Regions from separate parts of the Vreelandella sp. GE22 genome, predicted to be linked through region 3. Evidence: predicted binding sites of a transcription regulator. Region 3 holds the regulator's gene; each other region holds the start of a gene.

What was found. Region 3 encodes sigma-54, which starts transcription at its own class of promoters, with help from an activator protein. Its sites were predicted from a motif close to TGGCACNNNNNTTGCTNT; they were not measured.
Region 1: the regulator sigma-54 is predicted to act here: its motif matches at 1,280-1,297, upstream of ACWHRL_RS02175 (NCS1 family nucleobase:cation symporter-1).
Region 2: the regulator sigma-54 is predicted to act here: its motif matches at 959-976, upstream of urtA (urea ABC transporter substrate-binding protein).
Region 4: the regulator sigma-54 is predicted to act here: its motif matches at 720-737, upstream of glnA (glutamate--ammonia ligase).

The regions. Positions count from the first base shown of each region.
Region 1 covers NZ_OZ309110.1:438,568-440,771, forward strand. Annotated here, with positions in the region: gene ACWHRL_RS02170 (nitrilase-related carbon-nitrogen hydrolase) at 1-791, opposite strand, end outside; gene ACWHRL_RS02175 (NCS1 family nucleobase:cation symporter-1) at 1,382-2,204, shown strand, end outside.
Region 2 covers NZ_OZ309110.1:3,599,131-3,601,334, forward strand. Annotated here, with positions in the region: gene urtA (urea ABC transporter substrate-binding protein) at 1-836, opposite strand, end outside; gene ACWHRL_RS16910 (tripartite tricarboxylate transporter permease) at 1,201-2,204, opposite strand, start outside.
Region 3 covers NZ_OZ309110.1:2,129,189-2,131,392, reverse strand. Annotated here, with positions in the region: gene ACWHRL_RS10220 (PTS sugar transporter subunit IIA) at 1-150, opposite strand, end outside; gene hpf (ribosome hibernation-promoting factor, HPF/YfiA family) at 155-463, opposite strand; gene ACWHRL_RS10210 (RNA polymerase factor sigma-54) at 546-1,958, opposite strand; gene lptB (LPS export ABC transporter ATP-binding protein) at 2,064-2,204, opposite strand, start outside.
Region 4 covers NZ_OZ309110.1:214,955-217,158, forward strand. Annotated here, with positions in the region: gene ACWHRL_RS01085 (acyltransferase family protein) at 1-515, shown strand, start outside; gene glnA (glutamate--ammonia ligase) at 973-2,204, shown strand, end outside.

The DNA.
Region 1 (2,204 bases), 1.7 Mb from region 3:
CGTACCGCGTCCAGGTCGATCTCGTGGACGAGCAGCTCGTCCTCGGTGGCGCTGGCCTGAGCTTCGATCTTGCCGCGCGGGTTGACGATATAGCTCGAGCCGTAGAAGTCGCCGATGTTCCAGGGCGCCTCGGTACCCACCCGGTTGATGGCGGCGATGAAGCAGCCGTTGGCGGCGGCGGAGGCGGGTTGTTCGAGCTCCCAAAGGTATTGGGAAAGCCCGGCGACCGTGGCGGAAGGATTGAAGATGACCTCGGCGCCGTTAAGTGCCAGCGCCCGCCAACCTTCGGGGAAGTGGCGGTCGTAGCAGATGTACACGCCAATCTTGCCGAAAGCGGTATCGAAGACCGGCCAGTTGGACTGGCCCGGTTTGAAGAAGTACTTCTCCCAGAAGCCGGCGACCTGGGGAATGTGCGTTTTGTGATATTTACCCAAGTAGCTGCCGTCGGCGTCGAACACCGCCGCGGTGTTGTAGTAAACGCCGGTTTCGGTCTCTTCATAGACCGGCACGATGATGACCATGTGGTGCTCGGCGGCGAGTTTCTGCATCATCTGGCAGGTGGGGCCCTCGGGCACCTTTTCGGCAGCGGCGTACCACTTTTCGTCCTGGCTGGGGCAGAAGTACGGTTGGTTGAATACCTCCTGAAAACAGAGCACCTGAACGCCTTGCTCGGCGGCCTGCTCGATCATCGGCAGGTGCGCCTCGTTCATGGCATCGCGAATCTCTGCCGGGTCGGCATCCGTGCTCGCTTTTAGCCCCATTTGAATCAAGCCGATTTTCATTGTTTGCATGCAAGAGCCCTCTCTCGTCGTCACACACCCCGCCCCACTCAATGAGGCGGTTATCCGTTGAAAGTATTGTTGGCGTTAGTGGCGTGCTGTTAAGCCTCTTTTAATCAAAAGGCCGTTGTTGTTTTAAAAGCTGTCCGTGAAGACAGTTTTTAGATTAGTTGTATAAACCCTGCTGTTTCAAGTGTTTTTATAAGTGTCCGTAAGTTTATGATTAATCTTGGTTTTAGGTCATTGGTTGCCACCTTGGTGAATCGATGCACTTATTTCCGTCATCTTTTTACTTCATTAAAATCATGGCTTTAATGTGTTTTCTAAGAATTATTTACGTTAGTCCGCGCTTTTGTGGTGCTTTTTTATTTTTAGGCGTACCCTCTTTAACGAGTGGTTTTTAATAACGCTCAATAAAATAAAAACAACTGTAAAGAGGCGCTTTAACTGTCGAATAAGTCAGCTTTTTATCAATAAGTTATGCGCCGTTGTGTACGGTTAGGCACACTTATTGCTCTGGTTTCAGATGACTTGGTTTTAGATGACCTGATTTTAGCTGACTCAATAACGATAATAGACAGTGGCTCTTCGAGGAGGAACTCATGACCGTTTCAGCATCCCGGATGGTGGATCGAGAAGGATTGATCGAGCTTGAAGTGAATAACGACGTGCGCGATAGCCCGCGCTTCAATGAGGATATCGCCCCCACCACCGCCGCCGAGCGCACCTGGAGCAAATGGAACATTGCCGCCCTTTGGGTGGGCATGGCGATCTGCGTGCCCACCTATACCCTGGGCGGCGTATTAACGGCGTATTTTGGCTTGAGTGTGGGGGAGGCGCTGTTTGCCATTTTTCTCGCCAACGTCATTTTGCTGCTGCCGTTGACGCTCAATGCCTTTCCCGGAACCAAATTCGGCATTCCGTTTCCGATCGTGCTGCGCTCCTCCTTCGGCATTTTGGGCTCCAACGTGCCGTGTCTGGTGCGCGCGCTGGTGGGGTGTGGCTGGTTCGGTATTCAGACTATGTTCGGGGGCCTGGCCATTCACCTGCTGCTGTCGGCGCTGTTTCCCGCCTGGGCGGCGCTTGGCGGGGTCGGCGAGGTGATCGGCTTTTTTGTATTCGGGGCAATGAATCTTTACGTGGTGATTCGCGGGGCGGAGTCGATCAAATGGATGGAGACGCTCGCCGCGCCTTTGCTGTTGCTGGTGGGCATTGGCTTGATGGTGTGGGCATGGCCGAACATGTCGATGACCGCGCTTTTGGCGCAGCCACCGTCGCGGCCCGAAGGCGCCTCGGTCTACGGCTACTTCTTTGCGGGCCTGACCGCGATGGTCGGCTTTTGGGCCACGCTTTCGCTGAATATTCCCGACTTTAGCCGTTTCGCCAAAAGCCAGAAGGATCAAATCGTCGGCCAGATCATCGGCC
Region 2 (2,204 bases), 1.5 Mb from region 3:
TAGTTCCACGCGGCCAGGTGGCCGACCAGCGGGCCGGTGTCGATACCGGAAAGCTCCTGCTCGCCCACCGAAAAGGCGATGACCGGGATGTCCGCGGCGTCGATACCCTGGTTGGCAAGCTCGCGGTAGAACGGCACGTTGGCGTCGCCGTTGATGGTGGAGACCACCGCGGTGGGCTTGCCCTCTTCGCCGAAGCGGCGGATCTCGGAGACGATGTTCTGCCAGTCCGAATGGCCGAAGGGCGTGTAGTCGACCATGATGTCTTCATCCGCGATGCCATGTTCGTCCTTCAAGAAGGCTTCGAGAATACGGTTGGTGGTACGCGGGTAAACGTAGTCGGTGCCGATCAGCGCAAAGCGCTCGATGCCCACTTCGTTGATCAGGTACTCGACGGCGGGAATTGCCTGCTGGTTGGGGGCCGCACCGGTGTAGAAGACGTTCTCCGAGGACTCCTCGCCTTCGTACTGCACCGGGTAGAAGAGCAGGCCATTGAGCTCCTCGACCACCGGCAGCACCGCCTTGCGCGAAACCGAGGTCCAGTTGCCGAAAATGACGTCCACCTCTTCCTGGGCGAGCAGCTCCCGGGCGCGCTCGGCGAACAGCGGCCAGTTGGAAGCCGGGTCGACCACTACGGCCTCAAGATCCCGGCCCAGCAGCCCGCCCGCGTCGTTTTGCTGCTGGATGAGCATCTCGACAGTGTCTTTCAACGTCGACTCGCTGATCGCCATGGTGCCGGAAAGCGAGTGGAGAATACCGACCTTGATCGGGTCGTTACTCTCCTGGGCCACGGCCTGGGCGCCGGCGCCCATGACGGCGGCAGCCAGTAGAGAGGTCATGAAACGGCGGGAAAGAGGATGCGTTAGCTTGGCCACTTGGATCTCCTTGCGCCCTTTGGGGAGGGCTCGTTATTTGAGCGGCGGGCCTTGTGGTGAAAACCCGCGAGGTATCGCTTATAACGATTGCAAGGTGTGCGCCAATGTGGGCCACGCCAACCAAAAATCATTTATATCAAAGAGCTAAATGTGACAAACCACGTTTCTGAGAGCGCGTTCGCACCAGCGCGGCGCGGCGTCGTTGAAAAACTGCACTCTCGATATGCACCAAAACGAGCGCCTGCACCACAAGGACTCAATGGGCCATACCCCGAGAACACGCATAAAAAAAGCGCCCGAAGCGGGCGCTCAAAAGGGGAAAACTCGATTACGCCGCGCGCTTGCGGCGCTTTTTGAGTAGCGGCAGCAAAAGCGACAAAAGCGCGATGGCGAGCAGCGAGAGCGAAATGGGCTTCTCGACGAAGGTCATCCAGTCGCCGCCGGAGATCTGCAGCGCCCGACGCATGGACTCCTCCATGATATTGCCCAGAATCAGCGCAAGAATCAGTGGCGCGGCGGGAAAGCCGAACAGCCGCATGCCAAGACCCAGCAGGCCAAATCCGAGCAGCAGCAGTAGATCGAACACGCTGAAGCTCATGCCGTACACGCCGATCATGCAAAATATCAGAATCAGCGAGAGCAGCATCGCCCGGGGTAGATCGAGTATCTTGGCGATCAAGGGAATCAGCGGCAGGTTGAGCACCAGCAAGAAGATGTTGCCCACGTACATACTCGCCACCACGCCCCAGAACACGTCCGGGCGCTGTTCGAGCATCATCGGACCCGGAGTGACGCCCATGACCAGAAGCGCGCCCAGCAGCACCGCCGTGGTGCCGGAGCCGGGGACACCCAGGGTCAAAAGCGGTACGAAGGAGCCGGTACAGGCGGCGTTGTTGGCCGCTTCCGGCGCGGCTACGCCCTTGATGTTGCCCTTGCCGAAGGTATCGCCGTCTTTGGCGATGCGTTTTTCCATGCTATAGCCCAAAAACGAGCCGATCGTGGCGCCCGCGCCCGGCAGCACGCCGGTGAAAAAGCCCAGCACCGAGCTTCGGCTAACCGGCCCGGCGATCTGCCCCACTTCCGAGCGGGTAAGCTTGAGCGAGCCGATGGCGTTACGCGGCGCTTCCTTGCCACCGCCGCCGCGCAGCAGCATGTAGAACACCTCGGCCAGGGCGAAGATACCCAGCGCCACCACCAGGAAATCGATGCCGTCGAGCAACTGCGCCGAGCCAAAGGTGAAGCGCTCGGTGCCGGTTTGCATGTCGATGCCCACGATCGAGATCATCACCCCCACCACGGCGGCGATCAGGCCTTTCACCAGGGATTTGTCCG
Region 3 (2,204 bases):
GCCTATCAGACGGCTGAACACTTCCTGGCTATCCAGGCTGGGCGTATTTTGGGCGATGAAGGTGCTGAAGAACTCCAGCACGCGCTTTTTGCTGCCCCCGGGGACGTCGAACAGCACGCGCTCCGGGGGGAGTATGGTTTCCAGGGTCATCGATTTAACGCACGCCAGCGCCCTGGGCGCGAGCTTGTGCTTTTTCCTTGTGTTTTACGAGTTGGCGGTCGATTTTGTCGGCCAGCGCGTCAATGGCGGCGTACATGTCGTTGTCCTGGGCTTCGGCGTGCAAATCGGCGCCGGCCGCATGGAGGGTGCAGGCGGCCTGCTGACGCTCTTTCTCGATGGAAAGCGTGACATGAACGGTGGTGATATTGTCGTAGTGACGCTCGATACGTTCGAGTTTTTCATTAACGTAATCGCGCAGAGCGTCGGTCAGTTCCAGGTGATGGCCCGTAATATTGACTTGCATCGACGTACTCCTAATCCAGGACTGTCCTTTGATTGTAACCCTTTTTCTACCGTTGCAAAGCCCCGGCGGCCAGTTTCACTTTTTAACGCAAACGCCGCCGTTCGCTGGAGGAGGGAATCCCCATGGCCTCGCGGTATTTTGCCACCGTGCGCCGCGCTACGCTAATACCGCCATCTTCCAATAGTGACACCAGGCGGCTGTCCGAGAGCGGCTTGCCCGGCGTCTCTTCTTGAATCAGTTTTTTCAACCGGGCGCGGATCGCCGTGCTGGAGTGGCTGTCGTTGCCATCATGACCGCTCACCTGGCTCGAGAAGAAGTACTTGAGCTCGAATACGCCGCGGGGGGTGTGAATGTATTTTTGCGTCGTCACCCGTGAAATCGTCGACTCGTGCATCTCCACGGCCTCGGCGATATCGGCGAGTATCAAGGGTTTCATGGCCTCTTCGCCGCGCTCCAAAAAGCCAAGCTGGCGGGCGATGATCTCGCGACCGACGCGTAACAGCGTATCGTTGCGACTCGAAAGGCTCTTGATCAGCCAGCGAGCCTCTTGTAGGTGCTCTTTTAAAAACTGGTTGTCCTGGCTCTTGTCCGCCCGCTTGATCAGGCTTGCGTAATCAGGCTGGACGCGCAGCCGCGGAAGCGCCTCGGGGTTGAGCTCGAGGTGCCAGCCTTCGTTATCGTGGCGTACCACTAGATCCGGAGTGATGTAGCTATCGTTGGTGATGCCATATGCGCTGCCCGGGCGCGGGTCCAGGCTTCTGATCAGTCCGATGACGTCATCGAGTTGCTCGTCGTCAAGCCCCAGGCGGCGCTTCAAAAGGCGCATGTCGTCCTTGCCGAGCGCTTCGAGAAACTGGCGCACCAGGCGCTTGGCGGGCACCAGAAGCGGCGTGTCGTCGGCCAGGGTGGCGAGTTGGAGCATCAGACATTCGCGAAGGTCGCGGGCGAAAACGCCGGTGGGTTCGAACTGCTGCATACGCATCAGCGTGTTTTCTACCTCGCGCTGACTCAAACCCTCGAGCCCCTGGGCCTTGAGCCCTTCGCGAATATCGTTGAGAGGCTGGGTGAGGTAGCCGTTGGGGTCCAGCGCGTCGATCAGGCTTTCGGCAATGGCGTATTCGCGCTCACTGGCGTCGGTCATGGCCAGCTGCCAAAGCAGGTGGCCATGCAGGCTTTGGCCTGCTGCCTGGCGCTCGAAATCCGGCCCCTCACTGCCGGCGCTGGCCGCCATGTCCTGATAGGTGTCGGACCACTCGCTATCGATGGAGAGTTCGCTGGGGATGCTCTCTTCCCATTCGGCTTCGGCGGTCTCGGTCACGCTCTCTTCGCCAAACTCGTCCTCTTGTTCCAGCAACGGGTTGGCGTCGAGCGCCTGCTGGATTTCCTGGCGAAGATCGAGGGTGGAAAGCTGTAGCAGGGCAATGGCCTGCTGCAGTTGAGGCGTCATGGTCAGCTGCGTGCCGACACGCAGCTGTAAAGAGGCTTTCATGACCATTGAAGAACCACTCGTTACTCGTAAAGCTCCACCCTAGTGCGAGTTGGGGTCCGGCGCAAGTGCAATAAATATGCCACTACACGGAACTTTAGGATTGGCGATGGTTTAGAGGCGGAAATCGGCGCCCAGATAGACCTCACGAACCTTCTGGTTATTCAAAATGGCGGTTGAGTCACCGCTTGCAATGATGTGGCCGTCACCCACGATATAGGCGATATCGCAGATATCCAGCGTCTCGCGCACGTT
Region 4 (2,204 bases), 1.9 Mb from region 3:
CGCCAGGCTATCTGCTTTGGGTCGCCCCGCTTGGCTGGGTGTATCTGTTCTTTTTGGCGCTGGTGCTGGTGCGCTACTACCAGCCGGTAGCGCAAGGCGCGACAAGACCCCGCCCGCCGCGCTGGATGCAAGCGTTCTCCTCCCCGGTTTGGCTGGCCGGGGCGGTGGCGCTGATCGTACTGGCAACGCTCCCCGGCTGGCTGGTGTTCACCTCCAAGGAGGTGTGGGTGATCCCGCTGTTCGTGTTGGCAACGCTTTGCGCCATGCGCTACCTGAAAGGGCGCCCCGCGCCTGCGTGGATGCGCACGATCAACCGCTACTCTTTCGGCATTTATCTCGCCCACCCGATGTTTTTTGCCATTGTCGATACGGTGGTCGGCGTAGAAACCCTGCCGCTTTTCCTTTACGCGCTGCTGTTGATCGTCGTGGGCGTCGTGGGTTCTATCGGGCTGAACAAGATCGCGAATACCACCACGTTGACCACCATGCTCTTTGGGAAGCGCTTGAAGGTGTAGCAAAGAGGCGATCACTCCGTGCTGGCGCACGCATTTGGTTCAATAAAGGTTTTTATGAACCATTTTGGTGCGCTTAAAAGTGGCTTCTGAGCCCCGTCCCGGGGGCGTTGATTTAGACGCGCAACATCAGGGCAGCTTTCGGGTTGAGAAAATCATTTTTAAAACAAAGGCTTGGTAAGTCACCATGCCATATTGGTGCAAAGTTGGCACGCTACATGCTTATTAAACGGCAACGGCTGGCGTCGTAGGCAAACGCCTCACAGCGTGCTACAACGATAGTCGGTTTATTTTAATCGCTGGTCACGGGGCCTGGTTTGAAACTCGCCCCAATGCGAATACACAACAAAGGCGTGCTATACGCTCGCGGCGTATCAACGGTTTTGTTCAACAATACGTTTAATAGATCGCTTAACAGTACACGCTTTAAGCCACGCTCATACCGGAGACGGAGAACAGTATGTCAGCCAAGACGCTCGCGCTAATCGAAGAAAATGAAGTCAAATGGGTAGACCTGCGTTTCACCGATACGCGCGGTAAAGAGCAGCACGTCACCGTACCGGCACGGGACGTGGACGAAGAGTTTTTTGAAAACGGTCAGATGTTCGATGGCTCCTCCATCGAAGGCTGGAAGGGCATCAACGAATCCGACATGATTCTGCGCCCGGAAGACGGCACCGGCTTTCTCGACCCCTTCACCGAAGATGCCACGCTGATTTTGCGTTGCGACATCATCGAGCCGGCCACCATGCAGGGTTACGATCGCGACCCGCGCTCCATCGCCAAGCGTGCCGAAGCCTATCTCGAGTCCACCGGCCTTGGCGACACCGCGTTTTTCGGCCCGGAACCCGAGTTCTTCATCTTCGACGAAGTACACTGGAAGACCGACATTCAGGGCTCCATGTACAAGATCTCCTCGGAAGAGGGCGCCTGGGCGACCGACAGCCAGATCGAAGGCGGCAACCTGGGCCACCGCCCGCGTGTGAAAGGCGGCTATTTCCCGGTTCCGCCGGTGGACAGCTTCCACGACATTCGTGGCGCAATGTGTAACACCCTTGAGGCGATCGGCCAGAGCGTCGAAGTGCATCACCACGAAGTGGCGAACGCCGGTCAGAACGAAATCGGCGTCAAGTTCAACACCCTGGTGAAGAAGGCCGACGAAGTTCAGGAAATGAAGTACGTGATCCACAACGTGGCCCACGCCTACGGCAAAACCGCGACCTTCATGCCCAAGCCCCTGGTCGGCGATAACGGCTCCGGCATGCACGTTCACCAGTCGTTCTGGAAAGATGGCGCCAACCAGTTCGCCGGCGACGAGTACGCGGGCCTTTCCGAAATGGCGCTTTACTACATTGGCGGCATCATCAAGCACGCCCGTGCCCTGAACGCCTTCACCAACGCTTCGACCAACTCCTACAAGCGTCTGGTGCCGGGTTTCGAAGCGCCGGTCATGCTGGCCTACAGTGCGCGTAACCGTAGTGCGTCGATCCGTATTCCGTACACGGCTAGCCCGAAAGGCAAGCGTGTCGAAACGCGCTTCCCCGACCCGACCGCCAACCCCTACCTGGCGTTCGCGGCCATGCTGATGGCGGGTATCGACGGCATCAAGAACAAGATCCATCCTGGCGATGCCATGGACAAGAACCTGTACGACCTGCCGCCGGAAGAAGGCAAGGCCGTACCGACCGTGGC